4 regions of the Pseudoalteromonas sp. SR45-6 genome follow, and region 3 is predicted to be linked to each of the others. Evidence: predicted binding sites of a transcription regulator. Region 3 holds the regulator's gene; each other region holds the start of a gene.
What was found. Region 3 encodes FliA, which starts transcription of late flagellar genes. Its sites were predicted from a motif close to CTAAAGNTNNNNNNNNNNNNGCCGATA; they were not measured.

Region 1: a site for FliA is predicted at 2,391-2,417, ahead of pomA (flagellar motor protein PomA). Genes of this name have one in related genera too.
Region 2: a site for FliA is predicted at 3,227-3,253, ahead of H5158_RS19280 (DUF5610 domain-containing protein). Genes of this name have one in related genera too.
Region 4: a site for FliA is predicted at 2,480-2,506, ahead of H5158_RS09225 (DUF4402 domain-containing protein). Genes of this name have one in related genera too.

Annotation. Positions count from the first base shown of each region.
Region 1 covers NZ_JACJDM010000012.1:4,495-9,582, reverse strand. Annotated here, with positions in the region: gene dxs (1-deoxy-D-xylulose-5-phosphate synthase) at 1-940, opposite strand, end outside; gene ispA ((2E,6E)-farnesyl diphosphate synthase) at 1,046-1,933, opposite strand; gene H5158_RS07720 (exodeoxyribonuclease VII small subunit) at 1,937-2,179, opposite strand; gene pomA (flagellar motor protein PomA) at 2,481-3,248, shown strand; gene H5158_RS07710 (flagellar motor protein MotB) at 3,251-4,171, shown strand; gene H5158_RS07705 (hypothetical protein) at 4,319-4,801, shown strand; gene H5158_RS07700 (DNA topoisomerase III) at 4,874-5,088, shown strand, end outside.
Region 2 covers NZ_JACJDM010000060.1:19,624-24,711, forward strand. Annotated here, with positions in the region: gene H5158_RS19260 (thiol:disulfide interchange protein DsbA/DsbL) at 1-512, shown strand, start outside; gene H5158_RS19265 (thiol:disulfide interchange protein DsbA/DsbL) at 547-1,185, shown strand; gene H5158_RS19270 (DUF523 domain-containing protein) at 1,251-1,700, shown strand; gene trmA (tRNA (uridine(54)-C5)-methyltransferase TrmA) at 1,706-2,806, opposite strand; gene H5158_RS19280 (DUF5610 domain-containing protein) at 3,283-4,404, shown strand; gene murI (glutamate racemase) at 4,468-5,088, shown strand, end outside.
Region 3 covers NZ_JACJDM010000008.1:65,195-70,282, forward strand. Annotated here, with positions in the region: gene flhF (flagellar biosynthesis protein FlhF) at 1-1,211, shown strand, start outside; gene H5158_RS05940 (MinD/ParA family protein) at 1,204-2,064, shown strand; gene H5158_RS05945 (RNA polymerase sigma factor FliA) at 2,091-2,801, shown strand; gene cheY (chemotaxis response regulator CheY) at 2,842-3,225, shown strand; gene H5158_RS05955 (protein phosphatase CheZ) at 3,243-4,007, shown strand; gene H5158_RS05960 (chemotaxis protein CheA) at 4,022-5,088, shown strand, end outside.
Region 4 covers NZ_JACJDM010000016.1:5,480-10,567, reverse strand. Annotated here, with positions in the region: gene H5158_RS09240 (thymidylate synthase) at 1-772, shown strand, start outside; gene galU (UTP--glucose-1-phosphate uridylyltransferase GalU) at 808-1,686, shown strand; gene H5158_RS09230 (SPOR domain-containing protein) at 1,809-2,441, shown strand; gene H5158_RS09225 (DUF4402 domain-containing protein) at 2,562-3,155, shown strand; gene H5158_RS09220 (DUF4402 domain-containing protein) at 3,163-3,630, shown strand; gene H5158_RS09215 (molecular chaperone) at 3,639-4,451, shown strand; gene H5158_RS09210 (hypothetical protein) at 4,545-5,088, shown strand, end outside.

The sequences.
Region 1 (5,088 bases), on a different contig from region 3:
ATTTTGGTAGGCTGGAAATCGCAGGGTCGAACTTAGGTACGCCGTGATAGCCTATTGGATCTGCTTCTGCTGGTTTATAGCCTTTACCTTTCTGGGTTTTGATATGCAGTAACTGCGGCCCTTTTAGGTTACGCATATTGCGCAGTGTATCAACCAACATGTTTACATCATGACCATCAATTGGGCCAATGTAATTTAAGCCTAACTCTTCAAAAAAGGTGCCTGGGATAACCATGCCTTTTAAGTGCTCTTCCATGCGGCTGGCTAATTCTTTTACTGGTGGCACGCCAGATAGCAGCTTTTTACTACCTTCACGAATGTTAGTGTAAAAACTGCCTGATAAGATACGAGCGAAATGATTAGTTAGTGCACCGACATTTTCAGAAATCGACATTTCGTTATCGTTTAATATGATCAGCATGTCAGATTTAACATCACCTAAGTGATTCATTGCTTCAAACGCCATGCCCGCGGTAATCGCACCATCACCAATAACCGCTACTGTTTTTCGTCCTTTGCCTTCTTTTTGCGCCGCAATTGACATGCCTAAAGCAGCAGAAATCGAGGTGCTTGAATGGCCAACACTAAAAGTGTCGTAGTGGCTTTCTTCACGAAATGGAAACGGATGTAAACCGTCTTTTTGGCGGATCGTGTGCATTTGATCACGGCGCCCTGTGAGAATTTTATGTGGGTATGCTTGATGGCCTACATCCCATACTAAGCGATCTTCAGGGGTGTTATATACATAATGAAGCGCTACAGTAAGCTCAACTGTGCCTAAACCTGATGCTAAGTGACCACTACTTTGCGAGACTGAGTTTAGTAAGTAATCACGTAACTCATTACTAAAAGCAGGTAATTTGTCTTGCGCTAAATCACGCAACTGGGCTGGTTCGTCAACCAAACCTAATAATGGATACTTGCTACTATCAAGTGTCATGATTTTTAATACATCCTTCGCTAACCAGAGGTCATTATAGCGTAATATTACTCTGATTCTTTAGTTATTTTGTACATCATTACTTGCTCAAGCTAGAGCCTAGAATTAATAATCGCGTTCAACAATATATTTTGCCAAGTTTTCTAGCTCAGAAGTGTCAGCATCTATTGCTGCTAACGCATCGAGTGCGCATTTTAGTAATGATTGTGCTTTTTGTTTTGCACCTGTAAGCCCAAGTAGAGCAGGGTAGGTCGCTTTATTTGCTGCAACATCGGAGCCTTGTGGTTTACCTAAGACTTGGGTATCACCTTCGATATCAAGAATATCGTCTTGCACCTGAAAAGCCAGCCCAATTGCATCACCAAACTGTTTTAATTGTAATAATGTTTGTTGATTTGTATCAGCTGCGCATAATGCACCTAAAGTAATTGCACAATTTAACAAAGCACCTGTTTTTAATTTATGGATACGTTCGAGCTCAGCTAAATTGACTAATTTGTCAGTCGCTGCAATATCCAGTGCTTGACCACCGACCATACCTTCAATACCCGATGCTTTGGCAAGTGCTGCAATCATTTTTAACTGTTGCTGTGCAGGAACGTTAAATGAATGGTTAGCAATTAAATCAAACGCTAATGTTTGCAGCGCATCACCGGCTAAAATAGCATGAGCTTCGCCATAGACAATATGGCAAGTCGGTCTACCACGTCGCAGGTCGTCGTCATCCATCGCGGGTAAATCATCATGAACTAACGAATAACTATGAATACATTCAATAGCAGCAGCCAACACGTCTAAATCTTGTTTATTTGCGCCAAGCATTTTTCCCGTGGCATACACTAAAAATGGTCGTAATCGTTTACCGCCATTTAAAACGCTGTAGTGGGTGGCTTGTTTGATGCTGTGCTCGGTATCGAGCGGTTGCTCAAAATACCGATTGAGAGTGGCTTCAACATCTTGTTGAGCACATTTTATTTGCTCTGTTATTAACACCCGTTATTCCAAATCATTATCAAAGTTAGTAAGTGGTGACTGACTATCACTACCCATTAAAATAGCTACTTTTTGTTCAGCTTGTTGTAACTTACTTGAAGATGCGCCGGCTAAAGCAATACCGCGTTCAAACTGTTTTAATGATTGCTCAAGGGAAAGCTCTCCTTGCTCCATTTCTGTGACGATTAAGGATAATTCATCAAGCGCTTGCTCGAAGCTTAGGTTCTCTGGTTTTTTCGTCGCCATACTGATTTAACTTAGATGATAGAAATGTGAGGCCAATTTTAGGGGGAATGCTAAACTAGGTCAAAGGGTGATGCATTTTTTTTGAATAATTAATTGTTTTCTTGCCACTTTTAATTATTTATACCTTTACTTAAGCCTTGCAGGTTATCAATGGTAGCTTAAAATGCTAAACAGGGTTGAAAACTTTCATTTCATTTTTTTCATTAAATGGTTTAAGTAATTCAATAGATTGCCGATAAGCTGTTAATAATAAAAATTTGTTGCTGGTAGCAACAAAGCATCGATTCCTCTGGAGGGGTAAGTGGATTTAGCAACCATTATAGGTATTCTCGGAGCTATTGGTCTTATTGCTATGTCAATGGTACTAAGTAGTGGCGGCGAAGTGGCTATGTTTTATAACACGCCATCGGTGGTTATTGTTTTCGGTGGTTCGATTTTTATAGTGTTATCAAACTATACGATGAGTCAATTCCTCGGTATCGGTAAAGTCGCGGCTAAAGCCTTCATGTTCAAAATAGAGTCACCTGAAGAGCTTATCGAAAAAGCAGTTGAACTTGCAGACTCGGCCCGTAAAGGCGGATTTTTAGCACTTGAGGAAGCAGAAATACCCAATGCGTTTATGCGTAAAGGGGTTGATATGCTTGTTGACGGTCATGACGCTGATGTTGTTCGTGCCACCTTGCAAAAAGATATTTCTCTTACTTCTACTCGTCATGAATCGGGGGCCGGTTTGTTTAAAGCGCTTGCCGATATTGCGCCTGCGATGGGTATGATAGGTACTTTGATTGGTCTAGTTGCGATGTTGTCGAATATGGATGACCCTAAAGCGATTGGTCCTGCGATGGCGGTAGCGCTTTTAACAACATTATATGGTGCGTTTTTAGCAAACGTGGTGGCAATTCCTATCCAAGTAAAATTGGAATTGCGTAAAGACGAAGAAGCAATGAATCAGCGGCTAATTTTAGATGCGGTATTAGGTATACAAGATGGCCAAAATCCAAAAGTCATCGAAGGTATTTTGAAAAACTACCTCGCTGAATCAAAACGAAAAGTGGATACTGAGGAGTAAGCATGTCAGATCAAGAGTGCAAGTGTCCACCACCCGGGTTACCAGCATGGATGGGTACCTTCGCGGATTTGATGTCACTATTGATGTGCTTCTTTGTACTTTTACTCGCGTTTTCAGAAATGGATGTACTTAAATTTAAACAAATCGCAGGCTCAATGAAGTTTGCCTTTGGTGTACAAAATAAAATAGAAGTAAAAGATATTCCCAAAGGAACATCCGTTATCGCGATGGAGTTCACCCCAGGTAAACCTGAACCTACTCCAATCGAAACCATTCAACAGCAAACTGTCGAAATGACCCAGCAAATGCTTGAGTTTCAGGCTGGTGATGAAAGCTCAGCTGGCGGTCGTCAAGAGCAACGCGGTAATAAGCGTGGCGGTGAGTCACAAAGTACAGCGCAACAACAAGCATCAGAACAATCTATTTCTGCAGCTGATCAAGAGCAGGTTAATGAGTTAGTTAAAAAGATAGCCCAGCAATTGGAACAACAAATCATGGATGGTGCTGTTGAGTTGGAATCATTAGGTCAGCAAATTATTATTCGTATTCGTGAAAATGGTTCATTTCCATCTGGGAGTGCATTTTTACAACCTAAGTTTAAACCAATCATTCGTGATATAGCTGCGTTACTAAAAGATGTGCCAGGTGAAATTACGGTGTCTGGTCATACTGATGATTTTCAAGTTTCGAATGAGCTGTATACCAATAACTGGGACTTATCATCGAAGCGTGCAGTTGCGGTTGCAACTGAAATGCAAAAAGCGCAAGGCTTTGATAAAACCAGAATGGTTGTTGTCGGTCATGCCGAAACTCGACCACTTGTTCCAAATGATTCTGATGCGGATAGACGACGTAATCGCCGCGTGGAAATTTCAATAATGCAAGGCAAGGCTAAGGAATCAGATCCGATAGATGTTCGTTAAGATGCTTGGCAAAGTACCTAATTTAGCTTAAAGTAGTTTTTTAACAAGTGTAACGGAGTGTCTGATGAAAAACGTTGATAAATATAGTTATATGCCGGGCAATGGTTCTGGTGGCGATGATGAAGAGAAGAATGTTAAGTAACGTCAATGCCTAATTGGGTGAACAATTTAATTTTTATACTTGAATATAGCTGGGTGTTATTTTTACTCCCAGCTATTTTTGTATTTTACATACGTAAGGATTGGTTGGCATTACGCTTTGTCTTGATTACAGCTGTTTTCTTCTTGTATGGCGCTGTGATTTATTCAAGCCTTAGAGAGTTAGATGACCCTTATATTTGGCGTTATGTAGTTTGGGCTTTTAATGATATTGCTTGGATGGCTTTGATTGCTTACTGGGCTATTAAAGATAAAGTGTATCTTTGGCAAAGTGTGATCGGTCAGTTGGTTGTAATTAGTGCGCCTATCTTACAATTATTTAGATTAGTGGATCGCCACCTTTGGGATTTATCGTATAGCACTATGCTATATAAAACGTTATTACCTTTAATCAATATTGGCACTGTCGTTGTGTGCTACCTTCCTCTGTTGTATTTATTTATGCGAAAAAATCGCAGTTTAAAGAGCTAATCATTAACTATTTGTAGATTAAATTACGTGTGCTAAACTACTGTGTAAATAACCAGTTGTTGATAGTGCCCTATGAAACTTTATATAGCCGAGAAGCCATCTTTAGGTCGTGCCATTGCTGATGCGCTACCAAAGCCTCATAAAAAACATGATGGCTATATTGAAGTGGCTAATGGCGATTGTGTTTCTTGGTGTATAGGTCACTTGCTCGAGCAGGCAGAGCCTGATGATTATAATGAGCAATATAAAAAATGGCGCTTTGATGACTTACCGATTATCCCACAGCA
Region 2 (5,088 bases), on a different contig from region 3:
AAACCTCACAAGTAACAGAGTTCTTTTCATTTTATTGTCCGCACTGTTTTAAGTTTGAAGCTGTAGCTAAAGCAATGGAAAAAAGCTTGCCTGCAGGTACTGAGTTTGTAAAAAACCATGTCAACTTTTTAGGTGGTTTAGCGCCAGAAGTGCAAAGTAATTTGAGCTATGCGTATATCATCGCTAAACAGCATAACAAAGGTGCGCAAGTTGCAGATCAAATGTTTGACAGCATTCATATAAAACGTGCTCCACTCAATAACATTAAAGACGTTAAAGCATTACTTGCAGTAAATGGTATTGATAACGATACCTTTGATAAAGATATTGCCAGCATGCCAGTGATTGCGGCGGAAAAAGCCATGCAAGACAAGCAAAATAAGTTTTCACAAATGGGAGCCTTAACCGGTGTACCAACGTTTATCGTTAATGATAAATACAAAATCAATATCAATACCATCAAGAGCCAAGAGCAGCTTGATGAGTTAGTTGCCTTTTTATTACAACAATAAGCTATTAAAACAATAATTTTTGGAGTTTTTACCGATGATCAAATTAGTTAAAGCAGGACTAATAGCGTTGACGCTTGGGTTTGCTACAAACGCCGCCGCGATTCAATATGACGAAGGGACGCATTATGAAACGATTGATGCACGCGCAACTAAAAAGCCAGAAGTTAAAGAATTCTTCTCATTTTACTGCCCACACTGTAATGTTTTTGAATCAATTGTTGCTGAATTAAAGCCGCTACTAAATGAAGGTATTACTTTTAAGAAAAGCCATGTTGACTTTTCGGGTCCGCGTAACCCAGAAATTCAAACGATGTTAGCACAAGCTTACGCTACGGCAACTGTATTACCACAACAAGATGCACTAATTAGCGCTATTTTCAACCATATCCATGGCAAGCGAGCAAACACCAATGAGCTTGCTGATATGAAAGATATCTTTGTTGCTCAAGGTGTAGCTGCTGATGATTTTGATAAGTTTTACAACAGCTTTACAGTAAGAACCAAGGTATCCAAAATGAAGCGTGATCAAGAATATTTTAAACAAAAGGGTGCTTTGAAAGGTGTGCCTACCTTTATTGTAAACGGTAAGTACCGTGTTATTGTTGGTGGTGATTCAGGTATTAAAGATGCTAAAAGTATGGCTGATCTAATTAATTACTTAGCTGCTAAATAGAGCGGTTTAGTGTTTATTGTAAAAAAGCTCCGTACGCGGAGCTTTTTTGTTGCAGGTGGTAAGAAATGCATAAAATACTGGTTTCAAGTTGCTTACTTGGTGCTCCCGTGCGCTACGATGGTAGCGGACAACAGTTACTCCATCCTCAGCTTATCGCATGGCAGCAGCAGGAACGTATAGTCGCTTTTTGTCCTGAGATTGCTGGTGGTTTATCCACTCCTAGAGATCCTGCTGAAATCGTCAACGGTAAAGTGATTACCAATACTGGTGATGATGTGACACCGGAATTTCAGCTAGGTGCAAAACAAGCATTACGCCTTTGCCAACAGTACAATATTCGTTTTGCGCTATTAAAGGAATCAAGTCCTTCTTGTGGTCGTAATACAATTTACGATGGCTCGCACAGTGGTATTAAGGTGGTTGGAATGGGATTAACGGCTTCGCTATTAGAAAAGAATGGTATTAAAGTCTTTAGTGAGCAGCAAATGCCAGCGCTAGTAAAAGCACTGGCATAGATACTTTACAATTTACGTTGTAAAAATACCCCTGATTCAATGTGGTGGGTATATGGAAATTGGTCAAAAATCGCAAACCGTTTAACTTCATGAGTGCGAGTTAGGTGCTCTAAATCACGCTCAAGCGTATCAGGGTTACATGAGATATAAATAATACTCTCGTAGTTAGCCACCAAATCACATGTTAGTGTATCCATGCCTGCGCGCGGCGGATCAACTAAAATGGTCTGACAATCATAGCTGCTTAAGTCAATCCCTTCTAAACGTGAGAAGGTTCGTTCGCCTTTCATAGCTTGAGTAAACTCTTCGCTCGACATACGAATGATATCTAAGTTAGTTACGTTATTTTTAGCAATATTATACTGCGCTGAGTGTACTGACGATTTAGAAATTTCGGTTGCTAATACACGATTAAACGAACCAGCTAAGGCAATTGAAAAGTTACCGTTACCACAATAGAGCTCTAGTAAATCATTTTTTAGTGGTTTACATAAGTCTTGTGCCCACTCCAGCATCTTAATGTTTACTTTAGCATTTGGCTGCGTAAAGCTGTTTTCAACTTGTTGGTAAATAAGTTGCTGGCCATTAACTGTTAAACGCTCAGTAACAAAATCATCACCGAGTACTTCTTTTTGTTTGCGAGCACGCCCAATAAAATCAATTTTAAAGCGCTCACTCAATGATTCTTTTAGTGACTTGATAGCTGCTAGCCATTCTTCGTCGAGTGGTTTGTGATAAAGCAGACTCACTAAAATCTCACCGCTTAAACTAGAAAGATAATCTATTTGGAATAATTTACGACGCAAGACTTCACAGCCTTTAAGATTATCGATCATTGCCTGCATTACTTCCCCAATTAGCGGCGCTGCAGGGTCAAACACATCGACTCTGATTTTGTCTTTGGTGGCTTGATCAAACATAATGTGGAATAACTCATCGCCATCGTGCCATACTCTAAATTCAGCGCGTTGACGGTAATGAATTGGCTCAGAGGTAAAGACTTCTAATTGTTCAACACCAAAGCGTTGGAATTGCGCAATGATACGTTGCTCTTTTTCATTTAACTGTGCGTCGTATCCTGTTGTATCGATCTTTATAACCGCCATTACCTACTACCTTATTTCATTATGCTGTTTATCGGCGCTATTGTAGGGGGCAGGGATTATTTGTCTAGGGTCTGTTTATCTTTCTAGGTTAATTTTGCAGCTGTGCGTTTGGTTTTTAGGCAAGGCAGAGCCTATGTAGTGTGGTTATTCCCCATAAATAGGCGATAACGTAGCATAAATGCCAAACGCGCGCTGCCCGAAGGGTTCTGCCTAGGGGCGATTAACTCTTTGTTACTTACATGGATGTAAGTAAGGGGCGTGAGCAGGACGCGGAAGCTTTGCTCAATTTTTACTTAGCCCACTAGGTTACAAATCTCGCGCCGCGATTAAATCGCCCCGAGGTTGAACAAATTTTAATCCTTAAAGGTCAACAGGCCCTAATTTTGAGTAATAGCAAATGCTGTTTTTTTGTACATTTTACTTTAGTTATTTATTTTTGGGCCGATACTTAAGTAAGCAAAAATAGGAGTCGGATCATGAAAATTGGCAACTTTGGCTTTGTTCCAAACAACAACGTCAATAAATACAGTAACAAAGCTGCATTACAGCAACCTACAATACAGTCGCCTCAAGATAGTTACCAGCAACGTGGTAAAGAATTAGCAGCAAAAGTGTTAGGTGACAAAATGGCTGAGGCCTTAGGCTTACCTGTCGCGGAAGAGAAAAAAGACAAGCCACTATTTGATTTTGAAGAAATCGTCAAAAACGTTTTGGACTTTGTAACTGGTGCCGTTAAGAAAGCGCAAGTCAATGGAGCCGATAATGAAAAACTCAAAGGTATGCTTAGTGATGCACGCAAAGGTGTGCAAACAGGTATTGATGATGCTTATGGTGAATTAAAAGATACCGGTATTCTAAACGACGAAATTGAGCAGGGCATAGAAAAATCCAAAGAAGGTATTTTTAATGGCCTGGATGAGTTTGAAGAGGATTTATTTAACCCTAAACCGGATTCTGTCAGTGTTACTCAAGCACAGTATTTAAGTTTAAGTAATAATGCTCAGTATAACTTCACCACTGCAGAAGGTGACGAGGTGAGTATTAGTTTTGCTGATGCATTTAAACAGCAATCAGCCAGTAGTTATCAGCGTAATGGTCAAAATGAAGGCTATGCCAGTGCATCATCACAATCGCGGGAGTTATCATTTAGCATGTCAGTAAATGGTGACTTAAACGAAGATGAACAAAAGGCTATTAATGCAATGATGGAAGACTTGCAAAATGTTAGTAAAACATTTTTTGGTGGTGATTTGGAACAAGCCTTTGAACAAGCACAAGAGCTCAACTTAGGCAACGAACAGCTAGTCGCGTTTTCAATGGACTTAAAGCAAACTAAAACGTATGCAGCAATAAAAGGCTATGAAGAGAATAAACCAACACCAGAGAAAGCTGTGGCTGAAAAAATAGCTCCATTTAATGACGATCTAAAAAATGCCTTTAATAAAGCGGGTGATCTTGGTTTGCAAAATGAACTGTCAGGCATTTTACAATGGTTAAATCAAGACCAAGAGGAAATAGGCAAATTAGTCGACTATACAAAATCAATGTTTGAGCAAATGAATAAATTGCGCTCAGCAGCACTAGAGAGTGAAGCATAAGCTTTATTTTCAGTATACCGCGTGGCAAACTGCTCAGCTTAGTTATTATAAGGAGCGAGTTGTTTGTCACCTCATATCATGGTTTTTGATTCGGGCATTGGTGGTACCACAGTGCTGAAGCATATTCAGCAATACATACCTGATGGCCGTTATAGTTATTTTATGGATAACGCCTACCTACCTTATGGAAAGCTGAGTCAACAAACCATAATTCAGCGCCTCAGCGGATTATTAATTTTTATAGAAACACAACAATTACACGTTGATGTGTTAGTTATTGCTTGTAATACCGCATCTACTTCAGCACTGAGCGCACTTCGCGAATTAACCACGATACCGATCGTCGGTGTAGTACCTGCAATTAAACCCGCCGCTTTATTATCTAAGTCACAGCATATTGCCTTATTGGCCACACCAGCAACAATACAAAGTAGTTATACACAACAGTTGATAAGCCAGCATGGTCAAGCTGTCACAGTACATTTATATGCTAGTGTTGAACTTGTAACGTTGGCGGAACAAACATATCAAAGTAAAAAGATTATCCAGGACAAACTAGTTGCAGAGCTCGATAGTCTCGCTATTGATAATAGAGTGGATGTAGTCGTGTTAGGTTGTACGCATTTCCCAATTTTAGCAAAAGGTTTGAATGAGTATTTTAACAGCACTGTATTATTACTTGAT
Region 3 (5,088 bases):
AAGCATTATTAGAGCGCCAATCACCGCGTCCACGCTCACCTGAGCTTGCGTCGATGTTTAGCCAGTCAGGGATTGATACATCAACTCAGTATCAACCACAGCAACAACATCAAGCACAGCAAACTCGCCATGAACCACAAGCACATAATGATTTTGCTCGTCGCGATACTGCGCCGCGTCCACAAACGCAAGCACATAGCTTAGGTTTTGATGATGATCTAGAAAGTGGTTTTGATGATTTAGATACTCCGATGCCAACAAAAAGTGCAGCCAAAACAGATGAAATCACCGCTATGCGTGATGAAATGGCAGCGATGCGTCAATTACTTGAGTATCAAGTATCTGGCTTGATGCAACAAGATTTAGCGCGTCGCGACCCTACTCGCGCATGCATGATCGATCGTTTAGTCGGAATGGGTATTGACAGTGAAGTTGCAGAGCAAATGGCCTGTTTTATTCCCGATGATGTGTCACGTCAGCAAGCATGGCAAGCGCTATTGCAAATGGTTGAAAACCAAATGCATACTACAAATAATGAAATACTACGCCAAGGCGGCGTATATGCACTTGTTGGCCCTACTGGGGTTGGTAAAACTACAACCGTGGCAAAACTTGCAGCCCTTGGCGCACAAAAATATGGCGCAGATAAAGTTGCGCTTATTACCACTGATACTTACCGTATTGGCGCTTATGAACAGCTTGCTACTTATGGCCGAATCATCGGTTGTGGTGTAAAACAAGTTAAAGATGCCAATGAATTAGCAGAAGTTTTATATCATTTACGAAATAAGCGTCTAGTATTAATAGATACAGCGGGAATGAGCCAACGTGATTTACGTTTAACTGAGCAGTTAAATACACTAATGCGTAATCAACGTGTCGATATTCGCAATTATTTAGTGCTCAGTGCGACCGCACAAATTAATGTTTTACAAGAAACCGTAAGACACTTTAAGAAGGTACAATTAAGTGGCTGTATTTTCACTAAATTAGACGAATCATTAAGTTTAGGTGAGATTATTAGTATAGCGATTCAAAATCGCCTTCCAATAGGGTATCTTACTAACGGTCAGCGCGTTCCAGAGGACATTCGGGTCGCCAATGCAGAGAAATTAGTAAAAAAAGCAGAACAATTGTATTTAAAAAGAACAAAAGCACAACATTCACGACGCCAAGCAGTAGCGTCAAGCACAGTAGGGATGTATGATTAACACAGTATTAGATCAAGCAAGTGGCCTGCGTAAAATGAGTCAAAACAATAATAACGGCGTTAAAGTTATCGCTGTAACAGGTGGCAAAGGTGGCGTAGGGAAAACTAACGTCTCACTTAACACTGCGATTGCGTTGGGTCAGCTCGGAAACCGAGTGTTAGTACTGGATGCCGATTTGGGTTTAGCAAATTGTGATGTGATGTTAGGACTTAGGGTAGAGCGTAATCTATCTCATGTACTATCAGGTGAATGCGAGCTCGATGAAATTTTAGTTGAAGGGCCTGCAGGAATTAAAATAGTACCAGCGACGTCAGGCTCACAAAGTATGGTGGAACTTTCACCATCAGAACATGCTGGTTTAATTCGCGCTTTTAGTGAATTAAATACCGAATTTGATATATTAATTGTTGATACTGCTGCTGGTATCTCTGACATGGTATTAAGTTTTTCGCGCGCAGCGCAAGATGTCATGGTAGTAGTATGTGATGAACCGAGCTCAATAACTGATGCTTATGCATTAATCAAAGTATTGAGTCGTGAGCACGGTGTGTATAAATTTAAAATCGTTGCTAATATGGTGCGCAGCATGCGTGAAGGCCAGGAACTATTTGCTAAGCTCTCAAAAGTAACGGATCGCTTTTTGGATGTCTCAATGGAATTGGTGGCAACAGTCCCGTATGATGAAAATATGCGTAAAGCAACTCGTCGTCAGAAAGTGATTGTTGATTTATTTCCAAGTTCCCCAGCAGCAATAGCATTTAAAACATTAGCGACAAAAGCAGTTAAATGGCCTATACCTAATCAACCATCTGGTCATTTAGAATTTTTCATAGAAAAATTAGTAAACGGCTAACTATGACGGCATCGGTGAATAAAGCGATGGGATATCAATCGACACAAAATTTAAATGTGATTGTTGAGCGACATGCTTCCTTAGTCAAAAAAGTGGCTTGTCATTTAATCGCTCGTTTACCCGCGAGTGTGCAACTCGATGATTTGATTCAATCGGGGATGATAGGGTTAATTGAAGCATCAAAGAACTTTGATGCGACTAAAGGTGCAAGCTTTGAAACCTTTGCAGGCATTCGTATCCGTGGTGCGATGCTGGATGAAATGCGCCGAGGTGATTGGGCTCCACGCTCAGTGCACCGTAATAGCCGCAGAGTCGCTGAAGCGATTAGTGAGCTAGAAAGCAGCCTGAATCGAGAACCTAAAGACAGTGAAGTTGCTGAAAAACTTGATATTACGCTAGATGAGTACCATCATATTCTTAGTGATGTAAATTCAAGTAAAGTGTTAGGTATAGAAGACTTAGGGGTAGATGAAGATGTTATCACACCAGTGGGACATGATTTAGCACTGGACAAGCCCTTTAATAACGTTAAAAATGAACGCTTTAATCAATCATTATTAACAGCTATACAATCTTTACCTGAACGAGATGGGTTAGTATTGTCGCTGTATTATAACGATGAAATGAATTTAAAAGAGATTGGACATATACTCGATGTAAGTGAATCGCGTGTGAGTCAGATACATGGTCAGGCGATGATTAAGCTCAAAGCAAAAATCAATGACTGGATTAATTAGTAGTAAGTAAATATAGGTTCAGACCTCACCGGAGGATGTTTTGGATAAAAACATGAAAATTCTTGTTGTTGATGATTTTTCGACGATGAGACGTATTATCAAAAATCTGTTAAGAGATTTGGGTTTTACAAATGTACAAGAAGCTGACGATGGCTCAACAGCTTTACCGATGTTGCAGAATCAAGAATTTGATTTTGTAGTTACAGATTGGAACATGCCTGGCATGCAAGGAATCGATCTCTTGCGCGCTATTAGGGCCGATGACAGCCTGAAACACATTCCTGTTTTAATGGTAACAGCAGAAGCTAAAAAAGAACAAATTGTTGCTGCTGCACAAGCTGGTGTTAACGGTTATATCGTTAAACCATTTACAGCTGCAACACTGAAAACCAAATTGGAAAAAGTGTTTGAGCGTTTAGGTTAAATAAATAGGAGAGGCTTATGTCAGCACCTGCTGCGCCTCAGATCAGTTTAGAACAAGCCCGTCAGCTTGTGGTTTACCTTGAAAACGGTGAACAAGATAAAGCTGATCAGTTAATTATTGATGCGGCGTCAAAAGAGCAATCAGAATTATTTGCCGAAGTAGGCAAACTTACGCGTCAGCTTCATGATGCGTTGAAAAATTTTGAGCTTGATACACGTTTAGCTGATTTGACCAAAGATGCACTACCCGACGCGAAGCAGCGTCTGAACTATGTTATGGAAATGACCGAAAACGCTGCTAATAAAACCATGGATGCTGTAGAAGCAAGTTTACCCATTGCCCAACAGCTTGCTGATGACATTTCAGACATTAAACCCACTTGGGATCGTTTAATGAACCGTGAAATTGAGCTAGGTGAATTTAAAACACTTTGCCATAGCTTAGATAAGTTCATGAATAGCTCGCAAACTAAAACGGATGAGTTGCAAGGACTCATGACCAATGTGTTAATGGCACAAGATTTTCAAGATTTAACCGGTCAAGTGATCCGTCGGGTTATCGAGCTTGTTAGAGAAGTAGAAGACAGCTTGATCCACTTGTTGACAGCATTTGGCAGCCAAGATGATAGCGAAACAAAAACAATAGCACCAGTCATTGAAAAACCGCCTGCTGAAAATACACTTGCAGGCCCTGAAGGGCCAATTATTGATAAAGAATCTCGTGATGATGTTGTCTCAGGACAAGATGATGTTGATGATTTATTATCAAGCTTGGGCTTCTAAGAGGAGAAAACTGCATGAGCTTTGAAGTCGATGAAGATATTTTACAAGATTTTCTAGTAGAGGCTGGAGAAATTCTTGAGCTTTTGTCAGAACAGCTGGTGGAGCTTGAAAATAACCCAGATGATACCGAATTACTCAATGCAATTTTCCGTGGTTTTCATACGGTAAAAGGCGGCGCAGGCTTTTTAAGCATGACTGAACTAGTCGATGCTTGCCATGGTGCAGAGAACGTTTTCGATTTATTGCGTCAAGGTGTTCGTAAGGTTAATTCCGAACTGATGGACGTGATCTTGCAAGCACTCGATACTATCAACGAAATGTTTGCGACTATCCAAAGTAGAGAAAAACCAGAACCAGCAAATCCAGAATTACTCGCTGTTTTACATAAATTGGGGCTGCCGCCAACGGCTGAAGAATTAACTGGCAGTGCTGAACCTGCAGGCGATATCCCTGTTGTTGATGCTGATGATATTTTAGATGATTCTGACGATCCATTTGCGCTAGACTCATTATTTGATGGTCAAGTTGATAGCGATCAAAAAGATGTTCAAATCGATGAGATAACAGAAGATGAATTTGAGAGTCTGCTTGATGAGCTCCACGGACAAGGGAAAAGTCCTATAACGCCAACAACCACTGTCAGCAATGAATCATCAAATAGTGATATTACTGATGATGAATTTGATAATTTATTGGATGAATTGCACGGTATTGGTAGCTTCGGTCTAGTAAGTAATAAAGATACTGCAGGCACCGAAAGTGCTGCGCCTAAACCGACCCAAGCACCTTCAGCATCGACGAAAAGTAATGGTCCAGATGAAATCAGCGATGATGAATTTGAAGCTTTACTTGATGAATTACATGGTAAAGGCAGCGCGCCACAAGCGGTCGCTGAGACTGAGCCAGCACCCGCTAAAAAAGCACCAACACCTGCACCTGTTGCCGCAGCTAAGCCAGTGCCCAAACCAGCAGTGTCTGAGCCTGTGAAAGCAGCTGAAAAATCCGCACCAGCTCCAGCGACAGCTGTTGCTAAAAAACCAGCTCCTCCACAAGCTGATACGACGGTGCGTGTTGATACAAA
Region 4 (5,088 bases), on a different contig from region 3:
TTTAACAGTCATTAATGCGGAGCTTGAATACGACGTTGCGAACAACAAGTTCCCAATGATCACCACCCGTAAAAGTTATTATAAAGCGGCCATCGCAGAGCTGTTGGGTTATTTACGTGGTTATAGCAGTGCTGCGCAATTTCGCGACATAGGTTGTATGACTTGGGATGCTAACGCTAATGAAAACCAAGCATGGTTAAATAATCCGAACCGTAAAGGTGAAGATGATATGGGCCGTGTATATGGCGTACAAGCTCGTGATTGGCGACGCCCTGATGGCACACCGTTAGATCAGCTAAAAAAGGTCATTGATAATCTTAAAAATGGTGTAGATGACAGAGGCGAGATCATCACTTTTTATAATCCGGGTGAGTTTGAGTTAGGGTGTTTGCGCCCATGTATGCACACGCATACTTTTTCGCTTCTTGGCGATACGCTTTATTTAACCTCGTATCAGCGCAGCTGTGATGTGCCACTTGGTTTGAATTTCAATCAAATTCAATGTTTTGTATTGCTTGCACTGGTCGCGCAGATCACTGGCCACAAAGCAGGTAAGGCATACCATAAAATCGTTAATGCCCATATTTATGAGAACCAACTGGAATTAATGCGTGATGTGCAGTTACAGCGTGAGCCATTTGCATCACCGACGTTGACGATTAATCCAAATATTAAATCACTCGAAGATATCGAAACGTGGGTCACCCGTGATGACTTTGAGGTAAATGGCTATCAATGCCATGAAGCAATTAAATACCCGTTTTCAGTGTAACAATTAATAAGCATCATAGTTTTAAGGAGAGAATAATGAAAGCAGTGATCCCAGTCGCAGGACTTGGCACCCGAATGTTGCCAGCTACTAAAGCTATTCCAAAAGAGATGTTACCTGTTGTAGATAAACCCTTGATTCAATATGTAGTTAATGAAGCGGTTGCTGCGGGTATTAAAGAAATTGTATTAGTGACTCACTCGAGTAAAAACTCGATTGAAAACCATTTTGATACCAGTTTTGAGCTAGAAGCAACGCTAGAGAAGCGGGTAAAGCGTCAGTTACTTGCTGAAGTACAAGCTATTTGCCCTAAAGATGTGACAATTATTCACGTTCGCCAAGGTGAAGCAAAAGGCTTAGGGCACGCAATCAACTGTGCAGCGCCAATTATTGGTAACGAACCGTTTGTGGTTATTTTACCTGATGTAATCATAGATGATGTTGAAAGTAATCTTAAAAAAGATAATTTAGCTGAAATGATTACTCGCTTTAATACAAACGGTGAGAGCCAAATTATGGTTGAGCCTGTGCCTATGCAGGATGTTGATAAGTTTGGTGTGGTCGATTTAGGCGACGTAAAGCTTGAACAAGGGCAAAGCGCAGCGATCCTTAATATGGTTGAAAAACCTCCTGTGCATAGCGCACCATCAAATTTGGCTGTGGTAGGTCGTTATGTGCTAAGTAAAAATATTTGGCCATTACTTGCAAAAACTCCCGCAGGCGCCGGCGACGAAATTCAGTTAACAGATGCAATTGCGATGCTAATGGAAAAAGAATCTGTTGCTGCTTATGCGATAAAAGGGCGTAGTCATGATTGCGGTAGTAAGTTGGGCTATTTAAAAGCCACTATTGAATTTGCACTGCGTCGTGATGAATTTAAAGATGAGCTAAGTGATTTTATTAAAACCTTAGTTTAAGCTCATTTATTGAGCCTAACTTATAAAAGTGCCTTAGTGGCACTTTTTTATTGCTTAAAAATCCTGAAACTGGCACTGACTTTGCTTATAATATGGCATTATTTATTTTGTGATGCTAACAGATGATGTGTTTTAAAAAGCAAGCTTGGTATACCACAGTGTTGGTTACAGCAACTGTCTGGCTTAGTGGGTGCAGTAGTATTAATGCTAACCCGGTGGAACAGCAGCCTGCATTAATTTCTGATCAACAAGTCAAAGAGTATGTTCAGCAATGGCACTCGCAACAAGAGAGTATTACTCGTTTAGCTGCGATGGAGGAAGACTTGCAACTATTAATAATGGCACTTTCCTCTCAAACTGATATTGCAGAAAACCCAGCGGTGCTTCGCGAAGATAATGTTACGGTGGCTCATTATGCTGAAAAAATACAGATCCCTGATACTGCTAACTCCTCAAAAACTATCGAAAACCGCCCTCTGCCACTGTATGGCAACTCACTGCCAGGCGCGCAACTTGGGCTGTATTTAAAACCGCAAAGAGTGAGAACGCAAATAGCAAGGTTGCAGCAACAATATCCGCAGGCATTTAGCCAATTAGATTTTGTAATGACAGAGCGTCACAATAAAGGCGTTACCTTGTATGGGTTACGAGTTGGGCCATTTCAAAATTATACCGAGGCCAATCTATTTTGTTCATTAGCACAAAATTTAGGCCAAAAATGCCTGAGTGCCCCATTTGTTGGTCAGCCTTTGTAATTAAATAAGCTATTTTTCTGATTTTTCAGTAATTAAGCTTAAAGTAATTGTTCTGAGTGTCGATAATATCTAAGATAGGGGCAACATAGGGTAATGTCCCATCACTTATAAGGATTTAATATGAAATTATCTTTAACTCTTCTGGCAGCAGCAGTTACAGCAAGCTCATTCGCGACTTATGCAACAACCGAAAGCTTTGATGCGAAAGTTAAAGTGCAAAATACTGTCGTTTTAACCAAAGGAAATGACTTAGATTTTGGTACAATTCGAGCGGTTGCAGATCCAGACGGTGTTAACCAAGCTACATTGGTTATAAACCCTGAGCCTACAGCAAGTCCTGTATCGTCTAGAACTGATAACGCACCTGCGATTATTTCAATAATAGAGCAAGGTTCGCCTGCATCTTTTACAGTATCGGAAGTAGTGCCAAATGCTCGTTTATCAATTACTAACCCAACAGCAACAACCCTGAGCTCTAATGGCCAAGGTTTGAATGAGCCAAACTTTACGGTTGGTACTTGGACATACTTTATCACTAGCGGTCCAAATGCAAACGCTTATTATTCATCAGTGACGCCTAATTTAACTGCTGACGGTGATGGCAGTGTATCGTTTAATATTGGTGCAACTCTTTCTACAGCATCAACAATTTCTAGCGAAGCGTACCGAGATACTGAGTATACAGGCACTTTTCAATTAGAAGTTGCTTATTAATTTAATCATGCGTTTTTTCTTGTTATTTGCGATGCTTTCAATACTGTATTCACAGTCAACAAGAGCCGCGAGTATAGAGCAACAAGCGCTTGATTTTGGCACCTTAGTTATTCTTAAAAGTGATCAAATAGGTTCTGTAATTATCAAGGATGATGGTTCGATTAGCACCTCTGGCGAAATCTATATCCTTAAAGATGGTCGCCCAGCTGAGCTGATACTCACTGACATCCCCCCTGGCACTCGAGTTTCCATGAATTTAGTGGCTCCTGCAACTATGCAACACAATACTAAAGGAAGTAGTAGTGCCGACTTTAGAGTGACCTTAAATGGCTTTCCTAAAGACGCAACAAGCGATGAGTTTAGCGAAGTGCATGTATTTATTGGTGGTAAATTAGAAATAAATACAAGCGGCAAACAATATGTTGACGGCGACTATTCAACAACCACAAACTTAGAAATTTCAGTGGATTATTAAGGATTTAAATGTTTAATAAATTAACCGTGATACTGCTTTTAAGCTTTTGTTTTTTTAGCCAGGCGGTAATGGCGAATTTACTTATTTCTCCTACTCGTATTAGTTTTGACGAGCGTCAACGTACTGCAAAGGTCACAGTGATCAACACCAGTGACGAGTACAAAACTTACCGAGTGCAGTGGAGCGAAAAGCAATCCACATCAACCGGAGGGTATGTAACCTTACTTGAGCCGACGGCGACAAGTTTAAGCCCGATGACGCGCTTATCACCAAAGCAAATGCGTTTGGCGCCTGGTGAAAAGCAAACCGTTAAAATTGCAATTCGAAAACCAAAACAGTTAGCAGATGGTGAATATCGTTCGCATTTATTATTTCAGGCGTTGCCAAATGAAAACCCAAATAGTACGAGTTCAATAAAAATTAATATGATCATGAGCTACAGTATTCCAGTCATCCTTCGTGAACATGCTGAAGTACCAAAAGTACTCATTGAGCAAGCGCAAGTGATTAAAAACCAGGGCAACCAACGACTACAATTTAAATTAAAACTCAATCGTGAAACTCACTTTAGCAGTTATGGTAAATTAACCGCGTTTTATCAACAAAATGCTAATGCTAAGCTGGAAGCTATCGCTGAAATTGGCAATTTAAGTATTTACTCGGATGTAAAAAATGCCGAGGTAATGTTGAGTTTATTTAGTGATAAAACCCTAGATAAGCCTGGTACTGTTATTTTTAAATATATCGGTGCAGATGAATATCAAGACATAAATTTTGCCGAGTATGCTTTAGCGATTAGTCCAAAAATGCTGCAACTTTAACTCTTCATGACCAAGAATACAGGGCTAAAGTGCATTACACTATGGCTAAGTTTATGCCTTAGTAACAATGCATTCGCGACTAATAACGTAACTGTGAATGATGCATTAAAAACACTTCGCAAGATTGAAGCTAAATTAACCGACTTACCAACAGCTTCTCAGCCTAGCGTTAACAGCCCTGTTGCGTCAAACCAACCGCGGATCGCAAGCGGTGAGTTTTTATTATTTTCGTTGTCTTTAAATGATTACTACTTAGGCGAAGTGTTCGCTTTAAAAAGTGATCAGGGTATTCAACTTGGCCTTAGTAGCCTAGCTGATATATTGCAATTTGGAATAGATGTTGATCTTGTAACTCGTTCTGCTCAAGGCTGGTATCGAGATCAACAGCCTTTCATTTTAGATGCCAGCACCCTGCCTGCAACACTGATAACTGACGCAGGTATGCTTGAACTAACGGCTGCTGATATTAGCATTGATGATGACATGTATATTGAAATGGCGCAGTTAAAAGAGGTTTTTGGGCTGCAATTTACAGTCGATTATGGTGATTTAGAAATAGAGTTAAGTTCGGCCATCTTATTACCAATTGAACAACAGCGAGAACGCCATGGTAGAAGGCTTAACCCCTCGAATCGTA